One region of the Comamonas sp. AG1104 genome, then DNA from elsewhere that is predicted to be linked to it. Evidence: predicted binding sites of a transcription regulator. Region 1 holds the regulator's gene; each other region holds the start of a gene.
The links. Region 1 encodes FNR, which switches genes on or off when oxygen is low (the NO sensors DNR and NnrR bind a similar motif). Its sites were predicted from a motif close to TTGATNNNNATCAA; they were not measured.
Positions count from the first base shown of each region.

Region 1 (9,987 bases):
GGGCATGTCCATAGCCAGCCAGCGCGCCGCCTCTTGTACTGATTGCTCCAGCACCCAGGCATCCAGCGCAACCACATAGCCGGACTCCTCGGCCAAGGGAATGAAGGCTGCAGGAGAGATCACCCCCAGTTCGGGGTCCGTCCATCGAAGCAAAGCCTCTGCCGCCACGATGCGACCCGAACGGATATGTACCTGTGGCTGAAAGTGCACGGCCATATGCCCCTTGTCCAGCGCCTGGCGCATGGCATGCTCCAGCTTCATGCGCGAGAGCAGACCCGCACTCATTTGCGGCTGATAGAAGCTGAAATTGCCGCGTCCACGCTCCTTGACGCGATACATGGCGATATCGGCCTGGCGAATCAGCTCGTCCAGCGTCAAACCATCTGCCGGAAATTGCGCAGCCCCAATGCTGCACTGAACGGAAAAGCCCAGACCGTCAAGCATGAAGGGCTGGCGCATTTCGTCCAGGATACGGGCGGCTACGGCCGAAGCCCCTTCCCCCGTGCAATCATGCAGATAGAGAACAAATTCATCTCCGCCCTGACGGCACAGCACATCGGCAGGGCGCAGCAGTCCGCTCAGCCGCTGAGCAACCAGCTTGAGCACCCGGTCGCCGAAGTCATGGCCCAGTGAATCGTTGATGATCTTGAAACGGTCCAGATCCAGAAACAGAATGCTGAAAGGCTGCTGTGTGAAGCGCGCAGCAGTGATGGCGGCTTGCACGTGACGGCTCAAACTCAGGCGATTGGGCAGCCCTGTCAACGCATCACTGTAAGCCAGCTGCTCAATCTGCTTTTGTGCACTGCGCTGCATGGTCATGTCGCGCATAAAGCCAATGCTTTGCACTAGACGCCCATAGCCGTCACGCAATGCCACCCAGGACAGCCAGACCGCGCAGCGCTGACCTTCACTCTGCTTGAGCCAAAGATTGCCCTCCCAGAAGCTGCCCACATCCCAGCGCGCAGCGGCCAGCTCCAGCAGGTCGGACACAGCCCCCCCCTCGGACTCGAACAGAGTCCAGGCAGCGAGCCCCAGCACCGCCTTGCCATGCAGCAACTGCCCGCCAGCCGGGTTGACCTGAACGATGACACCATTGGCATCGGCAATGAAGATACCGTCCAGGCTGGACTCGAACACTCTTGCAGCCAGGCGCAGCTCGGTCGCCGAGCTGGATTCCACCGTGATGTCTCGATAGGAGTAGATACGTCCTATTGCCACACCGCGACTGAGCTGAGGCACGGAGCGGCGCTCCAGAACCCTGCCATTGAGCAGTTGCAGTACCTCCGAGGTTTCAGGAGCCGACAGGTCCTGCGCATCCTGCAAAAGAGTGAACTGACTCTCGCTGCTGATGGTCTGCGCTTCCAGGTGGGTAAAGATGGCCGCATCATCTCGCTGCACGAGCAGTGGTTCGGGTAGTTGCCACAGCTCCGCGAAACGGTGGTTGAATGCACGAATGCCGCCGCGCAGATCACAGACCAGCATGCCGTCTGCAGCGGACTCAAGCGTCGCCCGCAACTCCGCAAGCAGCATGTCCAGTTCGCTCTCGTGCCGCAACTGCTCGCTGCGGTCGAGCATGGTGAGCATCAACCAGCGCGGGTTCAGGGCGACGGAGCCCACCCCCATCTCCACAGCTGTCAATGAACCATTGGCTGTACAAATTTCCGTGAGAAATTTCGCACCACCCACCCAGTTTGAGGCATCCTGCCAGAACGCTTTTTGCACCAGAGAGGCGCACAGCACATCAACATACTGCTCCTGCGCCTGCTCGGGCGTGTAGCCTGTGAGTTGCATACTGGCTGCATTGGCATGCACGACACGCAACGTCTGCGCATCCAGCAGCCAGACCGCCTCCTGCAAACCATCGAGCATGGAGGCAAGCAGAGGGTCAATCAAAAAACTCTGCTGCAAAGTCACGCGAGGTCTTTCTCGGCAGCAGGTGCTGCAGAACTATCAAAAAAGTAGCAAAGACGCCTTTGCGGCTGTAAAGCTTCTAACGCATTTCGAGAAAGCTGATTTCGCGTCAACCCTCGGCGAATACCCAAACCCACATATTCAAGCAAATCTACAAACCGCAGTTTCTGCGGCGCCTGAATGTCATAGGTCAGCACCTGCGGCTTGAGCGACTGGCTGGTGTTGACGGACACCACCACGCCCATCCGCCCATCGCTTAGCTCCACCAAAGAGCCCGGCGGATAGACCCCCAAGGTCTGCACGAATGCCTTGAGCACATCGGGCGCATATCGCTGGCGATACTGCCCGTAAAGTGCAGCCATGGCTTCATGAGGCGTCATTTCGTTGCCTTGCAGTGGCAGATTGCACAAGCGCTCAAAATTATTGACCAGCGCCAGGATCTGTCCGGCAATGTCCATATCTGCGGCCAGCAAGCCGAGTGGAAAGCCTGACCCATCGGCCCATTCATGATGCTGGGCGATGGCCGTCGTGACGGAAGGAGGATAGCCCATGGATAGAGCCAATGCCACTGACTCTCCGACATGACGTGCATACACGGTCTCTCGCAGAGGCGTGCGGCCCGTGCCTTGATTCAGTGCGTTGGCCGATGCGGAAATCTCCAGCCCCGGCTTGCCCATGTCATGCAACAGCGCCGCCGTGCCCAGATCCTGCAATACGTCATTGCGCAGGCCCAGCGTCTTGCCCAGCAACAGACTCAGTACGGAGACATTGACACCATGAACGCCAAAGGTGGCGCCCCCCGTATCCGCGAGCAGATGCAAACTCAGATCACGAGCCTGTGCCAGTTTGACGACTTGCTGCGCAACCAGCATATCCGTCGTTGTTCGAGCCTTCTCGGGGTTGACTGGCAACAAGGCCTGCACGTCATCAAATACGGAAACCGCGCCCAGAAACCTGGATTGCAGGCCCAAAATACTGTTGCGCCATGCATGCGCATCGTTCTCGGGGGGGCAAGGAGCGGGTTGAGGGTCTGCAGCCACAGACGCTGCCGCCTCTTCCAGATCACTTCTTGAGAGATCGACCTGAACTGCCTTGAGCTTCAGAGTCCTTAGTGTCTGCAACTGCTCGTCATTGACAATCTTGAAGCTGCTGACGGGAAATGGATGGCGCAACCAGCCAGTCTCCAGATGGACATACATGCCGATACGCAGTTGTCCGATATCAATAGCAACGAAACGATTCACTTTGAGCGCTACACACAAGATAAGACATTATTCCGCAGTTCCATGACTGCTCAACCATGACTAGGGTCTGTTGGGATGCAAACAGCATCAACAAGCCCCTCTTGTGTGACTTATCGGCACCAAAGGCTGGGTTTGTAGACCAGGTCCATCCACAAAGCCCAACTCGCAACACCAATCAGCATCAGACCTGCGACTCTAGTGCCCCACCTGGCCCGCAATGCATTGACATGTGACTGCCCCAATTGCCACAGCCAGGGTCCCGCCAGCAGCCACACTGCGCCGCCGACTGCAAAGGCTGCCATGGACAAAGCACCTTGCCAGGCACCGCCACTCAAGGCTGCCACCAATACCGCCGAATACAGCAAACCACAAGGCATCAGTGCCCAGGCAAAGCCGGCGGCCAGACTTCCGCCCGGCGCAGTGACCCAGGGCTGAACCCTGGCCCAGACGGAACGCCCCGCCCGCTCCAGCCAGGCTGGTTGCCGCGCCTGCACCACCATGGCCAGTCCCCAGGCCATTACCGCCACATGCATCAGCGTCCAAAGTCTCTGCAATGCCGTTGTCTGACTGGTCAGCCAGGCCAGACTTTCCATGGCCACGGCCGCAATCCCGCCCAGCAGGGCATAGGCAGCGATGCGGCCCAGATGAAACAGGCTAGTACGCAGCCACTGGCGTTTTTGCAGGCCGTGCACGGCAATGGGCTGCCCGCCACCGATGGGCTTCGCTGCTGTGACCACACTGCAGGGGGCAGCGCACATCACAAGACAATGGGGCCCACCCACGAGCCCCATGATCAAAGCAGTCCAGACCAGCGAAAACAACATGCGCTAGATGATGCGTGAAAAGCGGGCGCGGTTCCGGTCGGCCTGCAAATATCGGTCAAACAGCATGGCTACTCCGCGCACAAAAAACCAGCCCAGGCCGGTGACCTTGAAGCCCTCGACGGACAGTTCGACCAAGCCGTTGCGCTGCATCTCCGCCAGCGCATCGAGCTCCGCAGCGAAGTACTCGCGGAAATTGATGAGCCAGGCCTGCTCCATGGGTTCATACAGGACGGAGCCCTGGCACATGATGGACATGATGACGGCTCTGCGTACCAGATCGTCACGCGAAAGCGCCAATCCGCGCTGCACGGGCAGCACGCCACCATCGACGGCGTCGTAATACTCTTCAAGAGTCTTGACGTTCTGACTGTAGGTCGCGCCCACCTTGCCGATAGCCGATACGCCCAGTGCAATCAGATCGCAATCAGGCTGGGTGCTGTAGCCCTGAAAGTTGCGATGCAAGCGCCCCTGACGCTTGGCAATGGCCAGAGAGTCGTCAGGCAGTGCAAAGTGGTCCATGCCTACATAGACATAGCCGCCATTCATGAACGCATCGATTGCGCCGGAGAGCATGTTCAGCTTGTCCTGTCCCATGGGCAGGTCTGCCGATTCGATCCGCCTTTGCGGTTTGAAGCGCTCGGGCAGATGCGCATAGGCATACAGCGCAATGCGATCGGGGCGCAGCTCATTGACCTGTGCCAGCGTGCGCGCAAAAGACTCGGGCGTCTGTCTGGGAAGACCGTAGATCAGGTCCACATTGATGGAGACAAAGCCCAGGCGGCGCGCCTCGGCCACCAACGCAAAGACTTGCTCGGCGGGCTGCTCGCGGTGCACCGCTTTCTGCACCGCGGGATCAAAGTCCTGCACGCCAAAGCTCAGTCGATTGAACCCCATGTCCTTGAGAGCTCTCAGCCGCTCGTTGCTGACGGTGCGCGGATCGACCTCGATGGAGTACTCGCCCGCCGGATCCAGCTTGAAATGCTCACGCATCAAGACCATCAGTTGCTGCAACTCGGCATCGCTGAAGAAGGTCGGTGTGCCTCCACCCAGATGCAGCTGGCTTACGAGCTGGCCTTTGCCGCAATGCTCGGTATGCATGGCCAGCTCTCGACTCAGGTAGTCCAGATACTCGGCAGCCTTTTCATGATGCTTGGTCACGATCTTGTTGCAGGCGCAGTAATAGCAAAGCGACTCACAGAACGGCACATGCACATAAACGGACAGGGGCAAAGCGCGCGAGCCGGAATGCGTCTTGCGCTGCTTTAGTGCCAGTATGTAGTCGTCTGCACCAAAAGCCTCAACAAAACGGTCGGCTGTTGGGAACGATGTGTAGCGTGGGCCGGGGATATCAAAGCGGCTCAGCAACTCAGGCGTGACTGCGGTCATAACTGGGAGTTAGGGTGCGCCCACACACTGTATGGAGCATATTTCAATGGAAATCAGATCCTGAAAATCATGCCCAAAATAGGCAAAAGCGCATGTTTTTGAACGAATATAGGCAATGTGCCCCAAGGCAATCACCCTGTCCTTGATGAAAATCAAGAGACTTCAAGGCAAGTGCTGCGACAATTTGATCCATCTCATCTTCAACCACGAGGTCAATGACCAGCGCGACTCTCCACTCTGTGCCTGTCTGCGCGGTTGCAAAAAGCCCATGAATCTTCAGACCATCAAAGCATCCTGCTCCAACTGCAATCTGCGTGAACTGTGCATGCCCATGGGCCTGGACGATGAACAAATGGAGCGCATTGACGAGATTGTGGCCACGCGCCGCAAAATCAAGCGCGGCGGGCTGCTGTTTCGCAATGGCGAAGAGTTCACTTCCCTGTATGCCATTCGAACCGGCTTCTTCAAGACCAGCGTGGCCACCGAAGACGGACGCGATCAGGTCACAGGCTTTCAGATGGCGGGCGAAATCATTGGTCTGGACGGCATCGTCAACGACCACCACACTTGCGATGCCGTGGCCCTTGAAGACGCCGAGGTCTGTGTCATGCCGTTTGACAAACTGGAGCAGCTCTCGCGCGAGGTCACGGCCCTGCAGAACCACGTGCACAAGGTCATGAGCCGCGAAATCGTGCGCGAGCATGGCGTGATGCTGCTGCTGGGCAGCATGCGCGCAGAAGAGCGCCTGGCGGCCTTTGTGCTGAACCTGGTCCAGCGTCTGTCGGCACGCGGCTTTTCGAAGTCGGAGCTGGTGCTGCGCATGACGCGTGAAGAAATCGGCAGCTATCTGGGCCTCAAGCTGGAAACCGTGAGTCGCACCTTCTCCAAGTTCGCCGAGGAAGGCATCATCGAAGTCAAGCAGCGCCACCTGCGCATTCTGGATACCGAGGCGCTCAAACGCATCGTCAACAGCCAGCAATGCCAGAGCTGAACCGAGTCAGCAGATGCACTCAAGACAAAGCCCGCGGACAGCGGGCTTTTTTGTCTGGGCGAATTACTCGGGCAGAGGCTCGGAAACAATGCCGCCATTGAGATCGCTGACGGAGCGCCCCAGCATCACCGTCATCGCACCTCCCATCAGGGTCACGACCCAGAAGGCAAAAAAAGCGACCGTATAGATGGCCTGGCGCGACCAGTCCAGAGGGGAGCCCAGCCAGTGCACATCCAGCGGGTCCACAAAGGCAAAAACCACCATCTCCATGATTGCCGCCGCCAGAAAGGCCGGCCAGACAATCCACATCCAGCGTCGAGCATCCATCCTGATTCTCCTTGGGCTGTGGGCTTGGTCATATTTTGCACAACAGTGGTGACCATTCATGCAGGACTGCGGGCATGCACCGTGGCGGGAAACCCTGAATTACTCTCTTTTCAGTAGCACCCTGCGCCTTCCTAATAACAAAAAACCATTTATTGCTGCATCAACGTTAGACAGAGCATGCGCAGCACGCTCTGATTTTGATATCGGGAACAAAAAAGGCCGCAAAAGCGACCTTGGCGGAGCAAGCGCCGGAGCGCTCAGCGATCCAGCGGATGATCCTTGGCTGGAGTGGCCGCATGATTGCGGCCGGTGACTGCAGGGGCCATGCTTTTTTCACTTTCGCTCAGGCGCTGGTTGATTTCCATGCCATGGCGGTAGTAGTCAGGGTCAATCACGGGATCGGGCCTGCTCAGTGCGATGTATGCGGTGACAAAGCCGGCAATCACCACGATCACAGGGCCGGCGATGATGAGCCAGACATGGGCAAACTTCCACCACGGCTTGCCGTCCTCGGGGTGGATGATCTTGGCCGTTTGCGAGACCTTGGCTTGTGCTGCCGACATGATGAAACCTCTTTCCAAAATTCTGGCCACCCAGGCACATATGGCAAGGTGGCATAGATTGCTGCCGATTGGCAGTGTCCTTGTCCGGCCTCCGTGATGGCCCACGAAGACCGGCAAGACCTGGCATTAACGCGGCACCAGGAATACCGTCTTCTCGGAAATACGCCCTGCTCCGGCAGTCACTGCATCCACATTGAAGTGTACGGGGTGCGAGCCGGGAGCTGCTGAGCCATACGGAATCTGCAGCCGCACCGCAATGCCGCGCGTCTCGGCAGGGCCAACGGTCACTTCCTGCTCGGATGCGACTTCCAGATTCTCCAGGCCCACGGCGCTGATACGGTAGTGCTGCTCGGACTCGGTGGCGTTCATGATCTGCAGACGGTAGACGTTCTCCAGCTTGCCTCCCGCCACGATGCGCGAAAGCGCAGCACGGTCGCGAATCACGTCGACCTTGAGCGGCTCGCGCAGCACCAGACTGGCGATCATGGCGGCGCTCAGGGCCACCAGCACGGCCGAGTAGATCAACACACGGGGGCGGAAAATGCGGCGGATCACCTGCACCTGCTTCCAGGCCTTGGCCACGGCATTCTGAGTGGTCAGCCGGATCAGGCCGCGCGGATACTCCATCTTGTCCATCACGGAGTTGCAGGCATCGATGCACAGACCGCAGCCAATGCACTCGTACTGCAGCCCTTTGCGGATATCGATGCCCACGGGGCAGACCTGAACGCAAAGCTTGCAATCTATGCAGTCCCCCAGACCCTGAGCCTTGTAGTCAACGTCCTTCTTGCGCGGACCACGAGCTTCGCCACGTTCGGCGTCGTAGCTGACGATCATGGTGTCCTTGTCGAACATGGCACTCTGAAAGCGTGCATAGGGACACATGTACTTGCAGACCTGCTCGCGCATATAGCCAGCATTGCCGTAGGTGGCGAAGCCGTAGAACGCCACCCAGAAAATCTGCCAGTTGCCCTGGAAGGCCATCAACTCCACACCCAATTCACGGATGGGCACGAAGTAGCCGACAAAGGTGAAGCCTGTCCAGAGAGACAGAACGATCCAGAGAAACTGCTTGAGCGACTTTTTCCAGATCTTCTCCAAAGTCCAGCCGTTCTTGTCGATACGCATGCGGGCACTGCGATCGCCTTCGACCTTGCTTTCGATCCACATGAAGATCTCGGTGTAGACCGTCTGCGGACAGGAGAAGCCACACCACAGACGCCCGGCCACGGCGGTAAACAGGAACAGCCCCAGCGCGCTGATGATCAGCAGCCCCGTCAGATAGATGAAGTCCTGCGGATACAGCACCAGTCCGAACAGATAGAAGCGCCGGGCTCCCAGATCGAACAACACCATCTGGCGCTCGCCCCACTGCAGCCAGGGCAGGCCGTAGAAGACGATCTGGGTCAGAAACACCATGGCCCAGCGCCACCGTGAGAACACGCCGCTAATAGAGCGTGAGTACACTTTTTGCTCGGAAGCGAACATCGGCACCAACTCAGGCCCGCCCTCGTGAGGCTCAGGCGTGATCGGTATGACTTTTCGGGGCTTTCCCTGATCGCACGGCATCGCAGTTCCTTAATATTTTTGTAATTACTGAAAATTGAAACGCGAAAAAGGCGGTGCCAGAGCACCGCCTTTTAAGAACGCATTACTTCTGGTTTTGCGTATTCGAAAGACTCCAGACATAGGAAGCCAACACGGCAATTTGAGCCTCCGTCAACTTCTCTTTCTGGGCAGGCATCTCATTGTGCTTGCCGTTGTTGACAATGTTGACGATTGCCGCCTCACCCCAGCCATGCAGCCAGATGTCATCGGTCAGGTTAGGCGCTCCCAGTGCAGGGTTGCCCTTGCCGTCCATGCCGTGACAAGCCGCACAGGCCACGAACTTGGACTTGCCTTGCGAAGCCTTGACGGCATCGTGAGGGCTGCCCGAAAGGCTCAGCACATAGTGCGCCACATTGCGCACATCTTCCGCCGAGCCCACGGCTGCCGCCATGGGCGGCATCATGCCGATACGGCCGTTGGTGATGGTCTCCCTGATCTTTTCGGGAGATCCACCATGCAACCAGTCACCGTCCGCCAGATTCGGGAAGGACTTGCTGCCGCGAGCGTCAGAGCCGTGGCATTGGGCACAGTTGTTCATGAACAGACGCTCGCCAATAGCCATGGCCTGAGGGTCCTTGGCCATTTCTTCGGTAGGCATGCTGGTGAACTTGGCATACAGGGGCTCCAGGTCCGCCTTGGCCTTGGCCATTTCCTTGTCGTAGGCGCCGGTCTGGCTCCAGTCCAGCTTGCCGCTGAAGCCACCCAGACCTGGGTAGACCACAAGATAGCCCAGGCTGAAAACCACGGTGATCACGAACAGACCCATCCACCACTTGGGCATGGGGTTGTTGAGTTCACGCAGGTCTTCGTCCCAGACGTGGCCCGTGGTGTTGTCGCCCGAGGGAACGACCTTCTTGCTGGCCACCAGAATCAGCAGCAGCAAGCAGCCAAAGATGCCGATCAGCGTAATCGCCGCGACATACACCGACCAGAAATTGTTAATGAAATCGCTCATGGGATGTTCTCGTTGTGGTGATCAGACTCAGTCTTCCAGGAATGGAACCTGAGCTGCCTCGTCAAAACGGGCCTGGTTGCGGCGGGCATACGCCCACCACCAGATGCCCACGAAACACGCCAGCGATGCCAGCGTGGCCACGATACGCATGGTGGTGATATCCATTTCCAGCCCTTTC
Region 1 is NZ_QQAS01000001.1:281,963-291,949, reverse strand. It holds gene DFO48_RS01310 (bifunctional diguanylate cyclase/phosphodiesterase) at 1-1,869, opposite strand, end outside; gene DFO48_RS01305 (HD-GYP domain-containing protein) at 1,911-3,155, opposite strand; gene DFO48_RS01300 (sulfite exporter TauE/SafE family protein) at 3,266-3,979, opposite strand; gene hemN (oxygen-independent coproporphyrinogen III oxidase) at 3,983-5,365, opposite strand; gene fnr (fumarate/nitrate reduction transcriptional regulator Fnr) at 5,634-6,356, shown strand; gene DFO48_RS01285 (hypothetical protein) at 6,420-6,683, opposite strand; gene DFO48_RS01280 (FixH family protein) at 6,941-7,246, opposite strand; gene ccoG (cytochrome c oxidase accessory protein CcoG) at 7,373-8,815, opposite strand; gene ccoP (cytochrome-c oxidase, cbb3-type subunit III) at 8,898-9,809, opposite strand; gene DFO48_RS01265 (CcoQ/FixQ family Cbb3-type cytochrome c oxidase assembly chaperone) at 9,837-9,974, opposite strand.

Region 2 (9,987 bases), on a different contig from region 1:
GCCAGCACCGGGCACAGCGCCTGACGACTGGCCTCCAGCTCTCCCGTCATGCCGCCGCCGTAGTAGCAGACTGCAGCCGAGACGCTAGCCAGATTGCAGGCCGAGCGCCAGGTCATGAGGCCGCCCCAGCAAAAGCCCACCACGCCAATCTTGCCACCGGGCACCAGCGTCGCAGCATGGGCTACGGCCGCTTCCACATCGCGCAGTGCACCGGGCTCGGGCAGGGCTTCCACTGCGGTCTTGAGCGCAAAGCCGGCCTTCATGTCTTCGTCGCTGTAACCCAGCTCCACATCGGGCTTGACGCGGGCAAACATGGCGGGCGCCACGGCCACATAACCCTGGGCTGCGTAGCGGTCTGCCACGGAGCGGATATGCGAGTTCACGCCGAAGATCTCCTGCAGCACCACGATGGCACCGCGTGCCGGCCCCTCGGGCATGGCCACATAAGCGGGGGTTTTTGCGCCATCCACGGCTGTCAGTTCAACAAAGCTGCCCATTGCGAAGCTCCTTAACATGGTTCAAAAGGGGAATCCGCGACGCGACCGCCAGCAATGCTGTAATGGCTGATGCCGCGTCGATGATTCGGCCATTTTTTCACAGGAGTGTTGATGCCAGCTATCTCAGCCCCACAAAAGGCCGACAGTCGCGATAAGCCCCCCATGCCCGGAGGCGAGCTGTAATGGATATCAAGCCGCTGATCACCCTGGTCGCCATCATCAACCCGCTGGCCATCGTCCCGTTCTTCATCCACTACACGGCCGGCTTCGACGCCGAGCAGCGTTGGCAGACGATTCGCACCGCCGCCTTTGCCGCCTTCTGCGTGATTGCGGTCTGCGCCCTGCTGGGGCTGCAGATTCTGCAGTTCTTCAATATCTCGCTGCAAAGCTTTCAGGTCGGCGGCGGCCTGCTGCTGCTGATCAGCGCGATGAACATGCTCAACGCCCGCCCCGCCGAAGACCGCCCCAACAATGCCACGCTGGCAGCCGGCGTCGAAAAGGCCGCCGAGGGCAACAGCATCGCCGTCGTGCCGCTGACCATTCCGCTGCTGACCGGGCCTGCTGCCATGTCCACCGTGGTGATCTATGCCGATCAGGCGCGCACCATCTGGCAGCATGTGGCACTGGTCGGCTATGGCGTGGTGGTGGCCGCCGCCATCATGGTCTGCTTTTCGCTGGCCCACCCGATTGCCCGCGTGCTGGGCAAGACCGGCATCAATGTGATGACCCGGCTCATGGGCCTAATTTTGGCCGCGCTGGCCATCGAGGTGATGGCGGGAGGCCTGATCAAGATCTTCCCCATCCTGGCCTCCCCGGCAATATATCCTTGACTCCCTGAGCGGCTACGCCGCTTCCCCCAAGGGGGGACGGCAGCTTCGCTGCGCGGCGGCGCTTGGTCGCTGTCTCTCGCCTTAGCGCGCGTCAGTTTCAGGCAGTTACTACTTCCTTTTTTTCAGTTTCACCACAGGCACCACCACAGCCGGTGATCGGCTCAGCAGGCAAAGCCTCGGGCATCAGCACCGCGCCGGTCACCGGGTCAAAGCCCGCGCGGCGCATATGCAAGGCCAGCGCGGCATCCATGTTCTGCGCATGGTGACTGAACCAGGGGCCCAGCTCGGCCGCCATATGACGGATCGTGGCAAGATCGCCCTGACTGCCCTTGACCGCTCCCTCGCGCAGCACGGCCAGCACCACCTTGTGCTGCTGGCTGTGGCAGTTGCCCGTGGCAAATCCCGTGGTCTGCATCCAGCGGTCCTCCTGATCGAAGTGCTGCTGGGTGTGGGCAATCAGCTCGTCCCAGAGCGCGCACAGCTGCTCGTCGCCCGCAGCTTCCACCTGGGCCAGCAGGGTGACGAACTCTTCATGCACCTCGTCCATGACGGGAAAATCCAGGATGAGAGCGGCATTCCATTCGAGGCTGGCCATGGCAGTTCTTTGTGCGAGGTTGAGGAACTGGCAGCTTAAGAACAAGGCCTGGCCCGGCCATTGACCCACATCAGCAAAGCAGCTGCCCGCAAGTAACCAGGACTTGCCCGGAATCAACAAAGCCCTGACTAGCAGGGCTTTGGGAGCGGAAATGCCTGGGGCTGTTCGGGCTCTAGCGCCCGTAGCCCTGCAACCAGCGACTGAGCTGGGCAGCCGCCTCATCCACAGCACGCGCCATGGCCTGGGCACCGCCGGCAGCGTCGGCAGCAGCAGCTGGCACTTCGACCGTGAACACCTTCTGGCCCAGCAACTGATTGCCCGCACTCTCACCGGCACCAATCAGGCTGGCACTCAGGCGCAGCAGCGCACGGCTGCTGCTGGCACTGTCAAAGACCTGGCTGAACTCGTCCACCGTCACGCGCAGCTGCGCAATCGAGCGCTTGTCGGCCTGCAGGGGGCGGACATTGTCCTTGCCCGAGAGCACGGGGCGCTCCAGCCCCAGGCGCATGCGCAGGCGCTGCTCCACCATCTGGGCTGGAGGCAGGCTCCAGCGCGCGTTCTGGTAGGCACGCAGTTGCTGACTGTCGCTGTAGTTCAGGCGGTAGAACATGGCCGTCAAGCCTTCGGGCAGGCCCGGAGCCTGGACTTCAGCCAATACCAGCGGCGTCGGCGCCACGGAGGGTGCGGCTGCATTGGCGAGCGGCGCCGTGAGGTCGGTCATGCCCAGGTCATAGCGCACCGGCTGCGTGGGTGCCGTGGGCAGGCCCGAGCAGGCGGCAAGCGCCAGCACCAGGGAAGAAGCGCCCAGCAATCGCCGTGCTCCGCGGCCGGTGAGTGAAATCTTTGTGTCTGCCATATTGATTCCTTTGGGACTTAGGCCAGCCGGAATGGGCAGCAGGCATTTCCATCGAGAAACAGCCTGCCTGGTCCGAATTTGCGCAAGTCGTGTCCTTGTTGCGGCTTCACTTGGCCGGAGCCACAAAACCGGGCTCGCCGGGGCCTGGCAGGCCCAGGCCCTGACCGTAGATGACCGACTGCGGGTTGTCATTGAAGCGGCCTGCCGCCGCGCCCATGGTGCGCGCGGCACGCGAGACATCGTCCGCCGCACCGTTCATGCGCGGCAAGGTGCTGCGCCCCAGCGACTCGGCCGCCTGCGACAGGGCCTGCGTGCCCTCGGCAATCTGCTGCAGCGGGCCGTCGGGCGCATTCACCTTGCGCACGGTCTGCTGCAAATCGGTTGCCACGCCCGTGGCGGCATTGCCGGCCTTGGTCAGGGACTGCAGGGTCTGGTGCGCATCCGTCGTGAGCTGAGGAAAGTCCTTGGCCGTCTTGTTCATGGTCTCGGCCAGATCCTTGATCCCTCCGGATGCGGCCGCGATATTGTCCAGCGCCGCGCTCACGCGCTTTTGGTTGTCCTCACCCAGCATGGCATTGAGGCGGCGTGAAATTTCGTCAACCCGCTCCAGCAGCACCGGCCCCTGGTCTGCCAGCATGTTCAGCGGCGAGGACTTCATGGGCAGGCGCGGCAGGCCGCTGGGCCCAGGCTTGAGCGGCTGCGAAGCCTTGCTGTCATCGTCGAGCTGGATATGGGCCAGCCCCGTCACCCCCTGATAGCCAAGCTGGGCGTAGGTGGCCGGCGTGACCGGCGTATCCTCGCCCACGGCAATGCGAATCAGCACATTGCCGGGAATCTGCGGGTCAAAGCCGATGCGCACCACCTTGCCCACGGGCACGCCCTTGTAGCGCACCGTGGCCTGGGGCTGCAGACCGCTGACACCATCCTTGGTGGACATTTCGTAGAGCTGGTATTCGCGGTTGTCGCGCGTCAGCCAGACGGCCAGCCCTGCCAGCAGGGCCGCAACCACCAGCACGAAGATGCCGGCAGCCATGGCATGGGACTTGTTTTCCATCAGCTTTCCTCTGCGGCCACGCCGCCTTGCACCGGGGCCATGGCACGGCGGCCACGCTCTCCCTGGAAGAAATGTTCGATAAACGGGTGCTTGATCCGGGCCACATCGCGCGGGGCTCCGGTGAACAGCACTTTTTTCTCGGCCAGCACGGCCACTCGTGTGGACAGTGCAAACAGCGTATCCAGATCGTGGGTGACCATGATCACGGTCAGGCCCAGCTCGGCATGGATATCGCGCAGCAGCTCGCAGAACTCGTCCGAGCCCTTGGGGTCCAGTCCCGCTGTGGGTTCGTCGAGCAGCAGCAGCGGCGGATCCATCATCAGCGCACGTGCCAGCGCCACACGCTTGATCATGCCTCCCGACAGGTCTGCCGGCATGCGCGAGGCATGCTCTGGCTTGAGGCCCACCATCTGCAGCTTGACCATGGCCGCATCGCGCACCACGGCATCGGGCAAGGTTCCCTGCTCACGCAGCGCAAATGCGATGTTGTCCAGCACATTGAAGGCCGAATACAGCGCCCCCTGCTGGAACAGCATGCCCACCTGACTCGCCGCCAGCTCGCCGCTGATGACCTCGCGCGAGGGCCGTCCGTCCACGGTCACCGTGCCGCGCGATGGCGAGAGCAGCCCCAGGATCTGGCGCAGCAGCACCGTCTTGCCCGTGCCGGAGCCGCCAACCAGGGCCAGAATCTCGCCTGGGTAGACATCGAAGTTCAAGTCCTGGTGCACGGCAAAGCGCGATGCGCCTTCGCCAAATTCGGTCCACAGGTCCACCGCCTGCACCAGCGGCTTCACATCCTGCGGCGGCGCGTAGTCGCCCACGGCCCCCTCGATACGGCGGTTGCGCATCACCTCTGTCATTTGCGTGCCCCCCGCCGCGCGAGGCTGGCGCGACCCAAGCCAGAGACGCCGAGCAAGGGCCGCCCCTCAGCGAAGATGTCGCCCCCTTTGGGGGAAGCGGCGAAGCCGCACAGGGGGTAGTTCATCCTAAAAGCCCACGTTTCTGAAGAGGATGGCAAAGATGGCATCCACGATGATGACCATGGTGATGGATGACACCACCGCCGCCGTGGTGCCGCGCCCCAGGCTCTGGGTATTGGGCTCTACCTTCAGGCCCCAATGGCAGCCGATCAGGGCAATCAGCACACCAAACACCACGGACTTGCCCATGGCCAGCACCAGATTGCCGATCTTTACGGCCGCAGGCAGACTTTGAATGAAGTAAGACGGCGTGATGTCCATGGTCAGGTCCGCCGCGACCATGCCGCCCGCCAGTGCCGCAAGAATGGTCCACAACGCCACCAGCGGCATGGACACGGCCAGCGCGAGCGCACGCGGCAGCACCAGCCGGTAGCCCTGGGAGATGCCCATGACCTGCATGGCGTCGAGCTCTTCGGTCACGCGCATCACACCGATCTGCGCCGTAATGGCCGAGCCGCTGCGCCCTGCCACCAGAATCGCCGCCAGCAGCGGTCCCAGCTCGCGGATCAGCGAGATGCCAAGAATGTTGACGATAAAGGACTCGGCCCCGAACTGGCGCAGCTGCAGCGCCATCAGATAGGCCAGCACCACGCCGATCAGAAAGCCCACCAGGGCCGTGATCGGCAAGGCTGTCGCCCCCGTCGCATAGAGGTGGCCTGAAATATCGCGCCAGGGGCCACGAAAAGGATTGCGCAGCAATCGCAGGCAGTCCAGCAGCAACTGACCGACCAGTTGAATCAAGTTGGAAAAGTGCCCGCAGGCGTCGATCACCATCTGCCCCAGTCGATTGACCTCGCACATCCAGCCCGAGGGCTCGGGCTTGGGCTCGGGTACTTCGCTGAATCTGGCCACTCGCTCCAGCATGGAGCGCTGGGTCTTGGTCGTCAGCAAGTGGGCTGGCCAGGCCTTGCCCCATTGCTCCCACAGCAGCTGCGCACCGATATGGTCGAACCAGACCATCTGCTGCAGATCCCAGGCCGCGCCCTTGGGAACCGCCCTGATCTGCGGCGCCAGCTGACGCCAGATATGGCGGTCGCCCAGCTCGGCAGCACTCCAGCGGCCCACAGGCACAGCCCATTGCTGACCTTCGCGGGACTGCAGCGGGCATTGAGGTAGTTGGTCTGAGCTGGGCAAAGAAAAGCTTCCTAGGACATGAGGGAGACGGGCTGGCCGCAGGGGCCAGCATAACGCGCCAAGCGAGGAACATGCCAACCGCAGCACGTAGGCCGCTGCCGCATGCCACGCAATGATAGCGTTGCAATTTTTATCAAAAACTCGCGAAAGTCAAAACCAGTACTACGCCGACAGCTTCCAAAACAGGAGTATGCGAGCGCTTTCCCTATCGACACTGGCAAGGTCATCGCACCTAATGAACCGGACTTTCTGCCCATGACTGCCTGACGCTCTGGCCTCTGCGCCAAGCTGTACCGGCCTTTTGATCTGCCCATGAGTGATACCCAGTTCGACTACATCGTCATCGGCGGCGGTACAGCAGGTTCGCTGCTGTGCAACCGTCTCACCCGCAACAAGAATCACCGGGTTCTGCTGATCGAAGCAGGCGGCAAGGATGACTACCACTGGATCCATATCCCTGTGGGGTATCTCTATTGCATAGGCAACCCGCGCACCGACTGGCTCTACCAAACCGAACCTGACCCCGGACTCAACGGCCGCAGCCTGCGCTATCCGCGCGGCAAGACACTGGGTGGCTGCTCCAGCATCAACGGCATGATCTATATGCGCGGCCAGTCCCGCGACTACGAGCAATGGGCCAATCTGACCGGCGACGACACCTGGCGCTGGGAGCAGGTCCTGCCGGCCTTCAGGCAGCACGAGGATCACTGGCGTCTGGACCCCGGAGGCAATGCCGGCGAAGAGTTCAAACGCCTGCACGGCAGCAAGAGCACGGGCGGCAGCGGCGAGTGGCGCGTGGAGAAGCAGCGTCTGCGCTGGGACATACTCGACGCCTTTGCCCAGGCGGCGCAGCAGGCCGGCATCCCGGCCACCGACGACTTCAACCGTGGCTGCAACGAGGGCGTGGGCTACTTCGAGGTCAACCAGAAATCGGGCCTGCGCTGGAACACGGCCAAGGCCTTTCTGCGTCCCACCTGCTATGGCCGCCCCAATTTCGAAATGTGGACCCGGGCCCAGGTACGCAGGCTGATTCTGGAAGATCTGCCAGACGGCAGCCAGCGCTGCACCGGCGCCGAAGTCTGGACCGGAGACGAGATGGTGACCGTACAGGCCGGGCGCGAAGTGCTGCTCTGCGCGGGTGCGGTCAACTCGCCGCATATCCTGCAACTGTCGGGCATCGGCCCCGGCGAATTGCTGCAGCGCCATGCCGTGGCCGTGCGCCGCGATCTGCCCGGCGTGGGCGCCAATCTGCAGGACCACCTGCAAATCCGCTCGGTCTACAAGGTGCACAACGCCAAGACGCTCAACACCATGGCCGGCAGTCTCTGGGGCAAGGCGGCCATAGCCCTGGAATACGCACTCAAGCGCAGCGGCCCCATGAGCATGGCCCCCTCGCAACTAGGGGCCTTTACACGCAGCAATCCGGCGCTGGCCCACCCCAATCTGGAATATCACGTGCAACCGCTGTCGCTGGATGCCTTTGGCGAGCCGCTGCACGACTTTGCCGCCTTCACCGCCAGCGTCTGCAACCTCAACCCCAGCAGCCGCGGCACGGTGCAGTTGCAGGGCGCCGACTTCCGCCAGGCTCCGGCCATCGCACCCAACTACCTCTGCACGGCCGAAGACCGGCAGGTGGCAGCAGACAGCCTGCGTGTCACGCGGCGCATCGTCAGCCAGCCGGCGCTTGCGCCCTTCCAGCCCGAAGAGTTCAAGCCCGGTGTTCAATACCAGAGCGACGAGGAGCTGGCGCGTCTGGCCGGCGATATCGCCACCACCATCTTCCACCCCGTGGGCACGACCAAGATGGGGCGAGCCGACGACCCGATGGCGGTCCTGGACAGCCGCTTCAAGGTGCGAGGCGTGCAGGGCCTGCGCGTGGTCGATGCCGGCGCCATGCCTACCATCACCAGCGGCAATACCAACAGCCCGACGCTGATGATGGCCGAAAAGGCGGCGCAGTGGATTCGTGATGCAACCTGAAAAACGGCCTCTCGAAAATCCGAGCGATTCACTGTGACAAGCCCGTCAGCGCCTGAAATTCGCTCTGGAGCGCAAAGCCTGTCCGAGCGGAAGAATCCCGCGCGACGTCATGCTCCATGAATCAAAGTCTTCAGAGATCTTTTGCTTATAAGCATATGACGCTATTGTTTTTGAAATATCGCAAAACTCATAAGGATGTCACGAAACTTTCTGATTCATTTGTCAGACGTTTTTGATATAACCCAAGGGAATTCCCCAATGCACCACACAGGTGCAGCCCTTACATTCTCGTCACTCTCGCTGCTCCACGAAGCAGCATGGAGGGCCGAGGAGACAACTCGACACAACCAGACCAATACATATAAAAGCATCAAAGATGCGTTCAAAAGCGCCCCTCAGTGGGCGCTTTTTTTATGCCTGCGCACAAGCTTGAGGCGGCGGTGCGACAATGCCGGCGCCATCTTCGGGCCTTCACGCCCTCTCTCCCCTGGCTTCTTCATCCCGCCTCCGGCAGCGCCGCCCCAGCGGCAGCGGGCGCTGCTCACGGCATGCACCAATTGCAGGCATTTGCTCCATGGAATGGATTCTTGTTTCTCTCGCCTCGGCCCTGGCCGGGTTTGTTGACGCCATCGTGGGAGGCGGCGGACTGATTCTGGTGCCGGCCATGTTTGCGGCCTTCCCCACCACCACGCCCGCCACGCTGTTTGGCACCAACAAGAGCGCCGCCGTCTGGGGCACGGCCATTTCCGCCTGGCAGTACAGCAAGCGCGTCCATATCACCTGGGCCACACTGCTGCCCGCCATCGGCACGACGCTGGTGGGAGCTTTTCTCGGAGCCTGGGCCGTCACGTTGATTTCGCCCGATTTTCTGCGCAAGCTGCTGCCCTTCATCCTGCTTGGCGTGCTGGGCTACACCCTGGCCAAAAAAGAGCTGGGCCGCGACCACGAACCGCGCCTGGCAGGCCGCACCGAGATGTTGACCGCCAGCGCCATCGGCCTGCTGATCGGTTTCTACGACGGCTTCTTCGGCCCGGGCACGGGCAGCTTCTTCGTGTTCCTGTTCGTGCGCCTGCTGGGCTATGACTTCCTCAACGCCTCTGCCAGCGCCAAGCTGCTGAATCTGGCCTCCAACGCCGCAGCACTGCTGCTGTTCACGCTCAAGGGCCATGTCTGGTGGCACTTTGCCATCCCGCTGGCCGTGGCCAACGTGCTGGGCAGCATGCTGGGCACCTGGATGGCCTTGCGCCACGGAACCGGCTTTGTACGCACGATTTTCATCGGCGTGGTCAGCCTGCTGATTCTGAAGACGGGCTACGACGCTTTTCTGCGTTAAGCCATTACACAGAAAGCGTTAACAGCCATCAATTTATCAAGGTGCTGTTTCGTCGTCGGACAGCACCGAGATATCTTCCACACGGCGCGGCGTGCCGATCGGTGCGCCCGCCTTGCCCTGGCGCACGGCAGCGATATCAGCCTCGCTGGGATAGTTGCCCACCAGCCAGTAGTCCAGGATGCGGCGTGCGATGGGTGCGGCAGCCGCTGCACCGAAGCCGGCATTCTCCACAATCACGGCCACGGCAATCCTGGGCGCTTCGGCCGGGCCGTAGGCGATATAGAGCGAATGGTCGCGCTGGTACTCAGCCAGACGCGCAGCGTTGTACTTTTCCTTCTGGCCAACGCTCACTGCCTGGGCCGTGCCGGTCTTGCCACCCGACAGATAGCTGGCACTACCGAATACGCCACGCCCCGTGCCGCCGGTCACCACCCCCACCATGCCACGCTTGACCGCATCGACATTGCTCTGCTTGTAGCCCAGGTTGACGGGTGCCGGCTGAACAATGGCCGTGCGCGTACCGGTGACGGAGTCGATCAGCTCCTTGCCCACATGGGGCGTGAAGCTCATGCCGTTGTTGACCAGCGTGGCCAGCGCATGCGAGAGCTGGAGGATGGTGAAGTTGTTGTAGCCCTGGCCGATACCCAGAGAAATCGTCTCGCCCGCGAACCATTGCTGCTGCGCGGCGCGCTTGTAGGTCTTGCGCTTCCACTCCTTGCTGGGCAGCA
Region 2 is NZ_QQAS01000004.1:10,712-20,698, forward strand. It holds gene DFO48_RS11935 (dienelactone hydrolase family protein) at 1-497, opposite strand, end outside; gene DFO48_RS11940 (MarC family protein) at 680-1,327, shown strand; gene DFO48_RS11945 (hemerythrin domain-containing protein) at 1,425-1,922, opposite strand; gene DFO48_RS11950 (ABC-type transport auxiliary lipoprotein family protein) at 2,095-2,778, opposite strand; gene DFO48_RS11955 (MlaD family protein) at 2,885-3,832, opposite strand; gene DFO48_RS11960 (ABC transporter ATP-binding protein) at 3,832-4,692, opposite strand; gene DFO48_RS11965 (ABC transporter permease) at 4,819-5,946, opposite strand; gene DFO48_RS11970 (GMC family oxidoreductase) at 6,259-7,926, shown strand; gene DFO48_RS11975 (TSUP family transporter) at 8,501-9,259, shown strand; gene mrdA (penicillin-binding protein 2) at 9,296-9,987, opposite strand, start outside.
Region 2: a site for FNR is predicted at 1,983-1,996, ahead of DFO48_RS11945 (hemerythrin domain-containing protein). Genes of this name have one in related genera too.

Region 3 (9,987 bases), 270 kb from region 1:
TGCAGAGCACGCGCCTGATGGTGCAGGCCGATGTGGCGCAGACCTATCTGCAGCTGCGTTCGCTGCAGACCGAACGCCAGCTGGTCGAGCAGAGTCTGGTGGCCTATCGCGAGACCTTGACGCTGATCGAGAAGCGCTTCCGGGCCGGCGATGCGGCAGAGCTGGACGTGGCGCGCATGCAGACCGAGGTTTCGGCCACCGAGGCCGAGACGCTGGCGCTGGAGCGCCAGCAGGCGGCCCTCACGCATGCGCTGGCCGTGCTTGTGGGCGATATCGCCACAAGCTTCACGCTGGCTGCACAGCCTGTGCTGGCAACGCTGCCTGTGATTCCGGCAGGCGTGCCTGCGACGGTGCTGGCGCGCCGCCCCGATGTGTCGGCGGCCCAGGCTTCGGTGCTGGCTGCCCAGGCCCGCGTGGGCGTGGCCCAGGCCGCATGGTTTCCGGCTATCACGCTCACGGGCAATGGCGGCTATGCCTCTCCGGAGCTGGGCGATCTGTTCAAGTGGTCGGCGCGCTCCTGGGGCATAGGCGCCTTGCTGTCCCTGCCCATCTTCGACGGCGGCCAGCGCGCAGCGCAGGAAGAGGGCGCACGTGCGCGTCTGGAGGCAGCAGTGGCCGCCCAGCGCGGCCAGGTGCTCGCGGCCTTTCGGGATGTGGAGGATCAGCTCAGTGCCTTGCGTCTGCTCTCGGGTCAGGCCCATGTGCTGGGGCAGGCCGTGCAGTCTGCGGAGCGCGCCACCCATCTCTCGGACGTGCGCTATCGCAACGGTCTGGTGAGCCAGCTGGAGCTGCTGGATGCACGCCGCAACGAGTTGCGCAACCGGCGCCAGGCCCTGCAGGTGCGCACCGCGCAGTACACCGCCACGGTGGCGCTGATTCGTGCACTGGGCGGAGGCTGGGACAGCGGCGAGCCCGTGGCGGCTCGTGGATGAGGAGGGGCCTGCTCCGGGCAGGCCTGAGCTGGGCCCAGATGCAACATCATCGCAGGCTCTGTGCCGGCCCGCGTCTACCGCTGTCGGCAGCTGCCTCTCTGCGTTGAGTGATGAAGCTCGGCACAAAGGTCTTCGGCCGCCAAGAGGCGGGCTCTAGCCTATCCCCGCGTGGTGACCGGATTGCAAAGCGCAGTCCTCAGTGCGCGTACCGCGCTATCTACCGTGGTGAGTACCGGCAGGTTCGACGCTTGCTCGCAAACCGCCCTGGCTCTTGCCATGCTGAACTGCGCCAGAGCGATACGGGTACATCCTTCGTCTCTCAATCGAGCGGCTTGGGCTGCAATGAGCGCGTCGTGGCGGGCCAGGTCTCCCGCATTCATGGCCTGCAACGCGCCTTCGGCCAGAGCCAGAACGAGGTCGGCATCCGGACCGAACTCGGGCGGCATCGACTTCAGCGTGGGCGCAAAAGTCGCGATGAGTCCAATTTTTCCGGGCTGTCGCAGTGCTTCGGCCACCATGGCCTCATTGGGCCGAAGCACCGGGAGGTCGGCATGCCGCGCAGCGACCGCATCGATGCAGGATCCGAATGCCGAACAGGTGAAGAGAATAGCTTGGGCACCCGTGCCCACTGCGTAGTCGGCCAGGACCTCGAAGCGCCTGTGCATGGCTGTGTCGAGTCCGTGGCTGCTTCGTGCGAGGTCTGCCGACAGGCTGTCGTCCAGCAGGTTCATGCGAACGGCTTGCGGCCAGTCTCGGTCGAATGCGGCGTTGATGGGCTCGACCGAATGGCTAAGGGCGTGAATGAGAGCAATCCGAGTCATATGTTGGTGCCTGGAAGTTCGAGGATGTCAGATGCCCTTTGAAGAAGGATTCTCGAAGCCTTCTCTGGTTTCTGCGTTGAGTGGGTAGTTGATGTTGGTCCCCTTCGGTGGAATCGGCGACATGAACCACTTTTTGTAGAGTGTCTCCATTTCGCCTGATTTCATCATTCCGACCACCACGCGGTCTACCAGCGCCTTGAACTGCGGGTCGTCCTTGCGCAGCATCAGAGACTGATTTTCTGTGCGCAGGTTTTCGCCCGTGATGATGAATTCCTTCGGGTTCTGGGTGTTCGCGATAAGACCTGCCAACAAGATGTCGTCGAGCACGAAGGCGGCTGCACGGCCCGAATTCAGCAGCAGAAAGGAGTCGAGATGGTCTTTCCCGGACAATTGTGTGACCTCCAGCACCTTGCCACGGTTGGTTTCACGCAGGAGTCGGAACGAAGTCGTGCCAGCGGTGGTGACAACCGACTTGCCTTGCAAGTCAGCAATGCTCTTGATGCCTGAGCTGGCCTTGACTGCCATGCGCACGTTGTATCGGAAGATGTCCGGAGAAAATGCCACGTCCTTCTGGCGTTCTACCAAATTGGTCGTGGAGCCGCACTCAAGGTCGACCGTCCCGTTCGTCACAAGAGGGATGCGGTTCTGCGACGTCACCACCTGGTACTTGATATCGATTTTGGGCTGTTTCAGCTCGGCCTTGATGGCGTCCACAATTTTCATGCAGATGTCGAGGCTGTAGCCGATGGGGGTGGCGGTATCGGAGATGTATGAGAATCCGAAGGAGGCCTCGCGGTGACCCAGGGTGATAGTCCCGCTCTCCTTGATCTTTTTCAAGGTAGGCGACTCCTGTGCGAGGGCATCCAGTGCGGGGACAAGAGCAGTGGCCATCATGGCGGCAGCCGCGACGTTTCGGATAGACAAGCGCATGGTATTCCTGAATGAGAGAGTGGGGTTGAGAACGGGGTGTGGGAGTCTTCAGGCCGCGATTGCGGCTTGCCGGGTGATGGCGTCCACGGACTCTGCCAACAGACTGGCAATGGTCTTGAGCTCATCGCGGCTGGCGATATAGGGCGGTGCAAGCAGCACATGGTCTCCGTTGACTCCATCGACAGTGCCTCCGAACGGATAGCACAGCAGGCCCCGCGCCATGGCGTCCTTCTTGAGATTTGCATTGACCTTGAGCGCCGGGTCGAATGGGCGTTTCTCGGCTTTGTCTGCAACCAGCTCAATGCCCCAGAAGAAGCCACGACCGCGCACGTCCCCCACGTGAGGGTGGTCGGCGAAGGTTTCGCGCAGCAGCGCACCGAAGAAGGCACCGTCCTCCTGCACCTTGGCCAGAAGTCCGTCCCGGTGGATGACCCGCTGGACGGCAAGCGCCGCAGCACAGGCGACGGGGTGTCCTAGATAGGTGTGCCCGTGCTGGAAGAAGCCGCTGCCGAAAGACATGGCGTCAACAATGTGCTTTTTTGCAAGCACCGCGCCTATGGCCTGATAGCCGCCTCCCAGTCCCTTCGCGACGGTCATCAGGTCCGGGCTGATGCCTTCCTGCTCGCAGGCATGCAGAGTCCCGGTCCGTCCCATGCCGCACATTACTTCATCGAGGATGAGAAGCACGCCATGGCGGTCGCAGACTTCGCGCACGGCCTTGAAGTAGCCAGGTACCGGAGTCAACACGCCTGCAGTTGCTCCGCCCAAGGTCTCTGCCACAAAGGCGATGACTCGCCCCGGACCTTGGGCGAGGATGGCCGTATCCAACTCTTGCGCCAGCCGTTGTCCATATTGCTCGGGAGTTTCTTCGGCGCGTTGTTCGCGATACGGGTAGCAAGGCGCCACATGCGTGGCAGGTACCAGAATGGGAGCGAAAGGGGCGCGGCGCCATTCGTTTCCGCCAACGGCCAGAGCACCCAGGGTATTGCCGTGGTAGCTCTGTCGCCGGGCAATGAAATGTGTGCGCTCAGGCTCTCCGATTTCCACAAAGTACTGGCGTGCCATCTTCAAGGCGGATTCCACAGCCTCGGAGCCACCGCTGACCAGATACACATGGCTCATGCCTTCAGGCGCTGTGCGGATGAGCTCGTCTGCGAGTTCCTCGGCCGGCCGAGAGCTGAAGAAACTGGTATGCGCATAAGGGAGCTGGTCGATCTGGGCGTGCATCGCCGCAATCACGTCTGGATGTCCGTGGCCCAGTGATGAAACGGCTGCGCCCCCGGATGCGTCCAGGTAGCTATGGCCGCTGGCATCCTGAATTCGCATGCCGTGAGCCGATACGGCAACGGGTGGGGCGGTTCGCAGATGGCGGTGAAAGACGTGCGTCATGTGGAAGATTCCGAAAGCTGATGCGGGTGCTTGGAGGTGTTGCTGTGTTTTGGAACTAATGTTCTATTAAAAGAATTTAATGGAACAAATGTTTCGTCAAGAGGTATTTTGCTGAGTTGTATGCTTTGGGAACATTTGTTCCATAAGCGTTCCAGCCAAGCATCTGGCGAGGAAAGCTTTCGATTGAGTCTTCAACCATGACTGTCAAAGACGAGCTGCGAGGCCGCTTCAACTCACTGAGTCCAGCTCTGCAGCGGATTGCGAAATACGTGCTGGACCATCCCAACGAAGTGGTCACCAGTTCGATGCGCACCGTGGGTATCAGTGCGGATGCACGTCCGGCGACGCTGGTGCGATTTGCTCAGCAGCTAGGATTTGCCGGCTGGCCGGAACTCAAGCAGGCGATTGCGCAGGAGATGGGCTTGGGTCGGGAAGCCTATGGCGACAGGGCCCGCTCTTTGCTGGAGCGCGCCAGTGAGCAAGGTCTGGCGGGCGAGATATTTCAGGTTCACAAGGCGAACCTTGAGGCCACGGAGCGTCATAGCAGGAGCGGGCTCAACGATGCGGCCGTCTTGTTGGAAGCGGCGCCCAATGTTCATGTAGCGGGGTTTCGTGCCTGCTTTCCCATCGCGTTTTCTTTCGTCTATGTGTATCGGCTTTTCAGAAATTCCGTGCATCTCATAGACGGCCAGGGCGGCTCTCTGGAGATGCAGACTCGATCCATGACCGAGGAGGATGCACTCCTGGTCATCAGCTTCGCGCCCTATTCCCGGGAGGTGCTGCAGGTGGTGGAAGCAGGCAAGCGTGCTGGCTGCAAAGTAATTGCCATTACCGATAGCGATGCCTCGCCGCTGTCGCTTTTGGCGGATGTGACGTTGCTTTTTTCGACACAGAGTCCTTCATTTTTTCCATCGATTACCTCGGGGATGGCATTGACAGAGTCGCTGCTGGAACTACTGGTCAGTCGCGCGGGCAAGCCGGTCATCGACCGCATTGAGAGGGCAGAGGCCCACCTGTTCGAGTCAGGCGCCTATGTGGATGCCGGGGGCCGTAGCCGAGGCAGCTAGTACCGCCGAGGGCGCGGGGCACCTAGCTCGTAACAGAGTGACGCGGCAGGGCACCCCATCTCCAATGACGCAGCAGCTCAGGAGGGCATGTATTGGAAAAGCCGGAGACGGCAGCGAGCCGTTGGTGCGGGCAATCGACGCAGCCCGCACGTGGTCGCTATGGTTTCGGTTGATTTGATGGGCGTCAAGGCAAGACTTGAGGCTCTGGAAACGCAGGTGCCAGTGGTGCTAGATTCATTGACGGTCCATGTGGATCGTCAATGGGTGCTTCATGAACATCACTTTTCACGGTGCGGCGCAGTCGGTTACGGGATCCTGCTTTCTGGTCGAGGCGCATGGGTGTCGCTTTCTGATCGACTGCGGCATGGCCCAGGGCGGTCGCGAGGCTGACGAGCACAACCAGCAAGCCTTTGCCTTTGATGCCGCAGGCCTGGACTTCGTCGTTCTGACCCATGCGCATATCGACCACAGCGGCCTGCTGCCCAAGCTCGTGGCTCAGGGCTTCAAGGGCCCTATCTATGTCACTCTGGCCACTAAGGACCTGCTCGAAGTCCTGCTCAAGGACAGTGCCCATATCCAGATGATGGATGCCGAACGGGCGGCGCGGCGTCAGCGCGAAGGCAAGCGGCGCGAGCGAGAGTCGGCGGTTCCTCTGTACTCGCTGGCCCATGTGGCGAGCACGCTGGAGCAGGTCCAGGCCATGCCTTATCGCCACAGCTTCAAACCTCATCCTGCGGTGACAGTATGTTTTCAGGATGCCGGGCATATTCTGGGCTCGGCCATTGTGGAGCTGTGGCTGGCAGATGGTCATGGCGGCTCGCGCAAGCTGGTGGCCAGCGGCGATCTGGGCCAGCCGGGGCGGGTGATCCTGCGCGACCCCACGCCGATCATGGATGCCGATCTGCTGCTCATCGAGTCCACCTATGGCGACCGGCAGCACAGGAGCACGGGCGATACCCTGGAGGAGCTGGTCGATGTGGTCACGCGCACGGTTCCCCATGGCAATGTGGTCATCCCGGCATTTGCCGTGGGGCGCACGCAGGAGCTGCTCTATCACTTTCTGCAGCTGATCCAGCAGCAGCGTCTGCCGCCGGTAGAGATATTTGTGGATTCACCCATGGCGGTGGCGGCCACGGACATCACGCTGCGGCACTTCAGCGTGTTCGACGAGGAGGCCAGGCAGTTGCTGGGCAGCGTCAAAAGACTCAAGGAGTCGCCGCACATTCATTTCATCAGCGATGTGGAGGACTCCATCAAGCTCAACCGCATCAGGAGCGGCGCGGTCATCATCTCGGCCAGCGGCATGTGCGATGCGGGGCGGGTGCTGCATCATCTGAAGAACAATCTCTCCAGGCCCGAGTGTGCCGTGGTGATCTGCGGCTTTCAGGCCGAAGGTTCGCTGGGGCGCAGGCTGGTCGACGGTGCCAGGTTGGTGCGCCTGCTCGGCGATGAAGTCGAGGTCCGTGCCGGCATCCATACCCTGGGCGGCTTTTCGGCCCATGCCGACCAGCAGGCCCTGCTGGACTGGGCGGCTGCGTTCACCCGGCCGCCGCAGCAGACCTTTGTGGTGCATGGGGAGCCGCAGGCATCCCGGGCCTTGGCCGCGCTGCTGCACGAGCGCCTGCATTTCTCGGTGCAGGTTCCGCAGCCCGGCCAGGTCTTCGAGTTCTAGCGCGTGCCGGGAGTCTCCGATATGCGGAATCCTCCTTGCGCGCGCCCTGTTGCATGATGTTCTGGCGGCGAAGGCTGATGCCGGTCGAGACCGGATTCGTGCAGCGGCTTTTCGGCACTGCGCTGGATGAGCTGCTGCCCGGCATGCGTCTGCATGTGCGGCGTCTGGGCGATACCAGGCGGGCGCTGTCCCTGGGGGGCGGGCGCATCTATCTGCCGCGCAACTTTTTTGAGCAGGCTGACCCGCATCGGCCGCTGCGGCTTGCCCATCCTGTGGTGGCAGGCGTCTTTGCCCATGAGCTGCTGCATCAGTGGCAGCGTCTGCAAGGCCGGGCGGTGACGTGGGAGGCGTTCGGCCTGCATCTGCGCGCGGCATGCCTGCGGCGCGATCCCTATCACTATCGGGCCTGTGCAGATCCGCAGCAGATGCTGCAGTGCTTTCTGGACGCAAGCGTGGAGCAGCAGGGGCAGATCTGGCAGGACCATGTTCAGGCCCTGGTGCAGGGCCAGCCTCTGGCCTGCATGTGCCTGATTGCCGAGCATGTGCACCAGGCTCAAGCTGTCCAATCCAGGTTGGGCCGGGTCAGCAAAGACTAGGCAGCCGGGTTGAGTGCGGCTATGAGATCGTGCTCGTCCACATCGCGCGCCGCGCCGAAGCCTGCGACATGCCTGCCGCTTTGCGGCGTGATGCAGACAAAACGAAAGTCGCCCAGCGCCGTCATGGGCTCGGCTTCGGGAAAGCGCTCCAGATAGCTGGCCCGGGCGCCATGCCACAGGCCGCTGTCGCGCGGCGGAGTGGATGCCACACCCTGAATGCTGATGCGCTCCAGCGCATGCACGGCTTCGCCTGCGGACTCTGGCCTGCTCATCAGCAGGCTGACGGCGGGATGCCGCTCCATGGCCTGTGTGTGGCTGGCCAGCGCGCTGACATGCAGTACCAGGCAGCTGAATTCGCCACTCCAGGCCCATGGCACCAGAGACAGGCCCGGGGCCGGAAGATATCCGGGCGCTGAAGAGCCGGCCTGCGGCTGTACGGCCAGGGCGGCGGTGCGCTGGCTGGCGAGTAGCTGGCGCAGCGACTGCTGCAGGCGTGATTCATGAGGCATTTGCGCATGGTAAGCCATAGCGCGGAGCCGGAGCAGGGCGAGCCGCGCCAGGTCGCACCAGTCGTCACCTGCGTGACCGGCTGTTGGGGGCATCCCGGATGCCGGGCCGAGGTTGCAGGCCTAGTCTTGCGGATTGATTAGTCCACCCGGACTATGTATACGCTTTTCTGATTGCCTGACTCATGCCCGCTCACCACAAGTTTTGGCCTAATCGGCTGCCATATTCCATCACCGTTCCAGCAACTAGCGTCTGGGAAAACCTTGCTATCAATGCCAGGCGCTACCCGGACAAGGCCGCGCTGGTGTTTCTGGGGCGCACCACGACCTATAAGCAGCTGTGCGAGGGCACGGAGCGCATGGCTGCCTATCTGCATGGCCTGGGCGTGAAAAAAGGCGACCGCGTCATCGTGCTGATGCAAAACAGCTCGCAATTGGTGCTGGCGCATTACGCCATCTTTCGTGCCAATGCGGTGGTGGTGCCGGTCAACCCCATGAATACGGCAGAGGAGCTCAAGCACTACATCACGGATTCGGGCGCCAAGGTGGCCATTACCACGGCCGATCTGGCGCCGGAGCTGGCCAAGGCCAGCAATGCACTGGAACCCTCCGAGGCGCTGCAGCACTTGCTGGTGACACGGTTCACCGACGGCTTTGATGCCGATGTGCAGGGGCCGGATGCGCCGCCCGAAGCCTGGCGCAACTGGCTGCTGGGCGAGCGCGAGCCTGCCAGCCTGAACCACGGCCAGGTCCATGCATGGACGCAGGCGCTGGCCTGCAGCGAGCTGCCGCCACTGCATACTGCGGGCCGTGACGATCTGGCCGTTCTGCCCTATACCAGCGGCACCACGGGCCAGCCCAAGGGCTGCATGCACCTGCACCGCAGCATCAACCACAACGCCGTCTCTGGCGCGCTGTGGGGCACGGGCACCAGCGAGAACGTGGTGCTCGCCGTCGTGCCCATGTTTCACATCACGGGCATGGTGTCCGTGCTGCACAGCGCCATCTACGTGGGGGCGACGCTGATCATCATGCCGCGCTGGGAGCGTGAACTGGCAGGGCGCCTGATCTCGCACTATCAGGTCACGAGCTGGACCAATATCCCGACCATGGTGATCGATCTGCTGGCCAGCCCCAATTTTGCGTCCTTCGATCTCTCCAGCCTCAAATACATCGGCGGCGGCGGCGCCGCCATGCCCCAGGCCGTGGCCCAGCGCCTGCTTGAGCAATACGGTCTGCGCTTTTGCGAGGGCTATGGCCTGACCGAAACCGCCGCACCCTCGCACAGCAATCCGCCCGACCATCCCAAGCAGCAATGCCTGGGCATTCCCTTCATGAGTACCGACGCGCGCGTGATCAGCCCCGACACGCTGGAGGAAGTGCCCCAAGGAGAGCAGGGCGAGATCGTGGTCAACGGCCCCGAGGTGTTCGAAGGCTACTGGCAGCGCCCCGAGGCGACCGAGCAGAGCTTTATGGAGCTTGATGGCAAGCGCTTTTTCCGCACCGGCGACCTGGGACGCGTGGATGAGGAGGGCTATTTTTTCATCACCGACCGGCTCAAGCGCATGATCAATGCCAGCGGCTTCAAGGTATGGCCGGCCGAGGTGGAGTCGCTGATGTTCCGCCATCCTGCGATTCAGGAGGCCTGCGTGATCTCCGCCAAGGATGCCTATCGCGGCGAGACCGTCAAGGCCGTGGTCGTGCTGCGTGCCGGCCATGAGACTACGACGGCAGAGCAGATCATCCAGTGGTGCCATGACAATATGGCGGTCTACAAGGCACCGCGTCTGGTGCAGTTCGTGACGGCTTTGCCCAAGAGCGGAAGCGGCAAGGTGATGTGGCGGATGCTGCAGGAGCAGGAAGTCGCAGTCTGAAATGCAAAGAGGGGGAGTGGCGGAAAGCAGCTGGAGTCGAACCAACCCGGGAGCGGCTGACGCCCCCCACCGGGTTTGAAGCCCGGCCGCGCCACCGGGCACGATTGCCTTCCTTTGAGTCAAGAGTGGCAGCTGCCACTCTTGTAGAAGATAGGACAGTGATTGTAGCCAGCAATCCGGCACCCGATGACAAAAGCACG
Region 3 is NZ_QQAS01000001.1:547,638-557,624, forward strand. It holds gene DFO48_RS02415 (efflux transporter outer membrane subunit) at 1-932, shown strand, start outside; gene DFO48_RS02420 (aspartate/glutamate racemase family protein) at 1,091-1,753, opposite strand; gene DFO48_RS02425 (amino acid ABC transporter substrate-binding protein) at 1,781-2,647, opposite strand; gene DFO48_RS02430 (aspartate aminotransferase family protein) at 2,732-4,072, opposite strand; gene DFO48_RS02435 (MurR/RpiR family transcriptional regulator) at 4,270-5,139, shown strand; gene DFO48_RS02440 (MBL fold metallo-hydrolase RNA specificity domain-containing protein) at 5,411-6,811, shown strand; gene DFO48_RS02445 (hypothetical protein) at 6,889-7,407, shown strand; gene DFO48_RS02450 (pyridoxamine 5'-phosphate oxidase) at 7,404-7,916, opposite strand; gene DFO48_RS02455 (long-chain fatty acid--CoA ligase) at 8,099-9,787, shown strand; tRNA gene DFO48_RS02460 (tRNA-Sec) at 9,805-9,900, opposite strand.
Region 3: a site for FNR is predicted at 5,314-5,327, ahead of DFO48_RS02440 (MBL fold metallo-hydrolase RNA specificity domain-containing protein). Genes of this name have one in related genera too.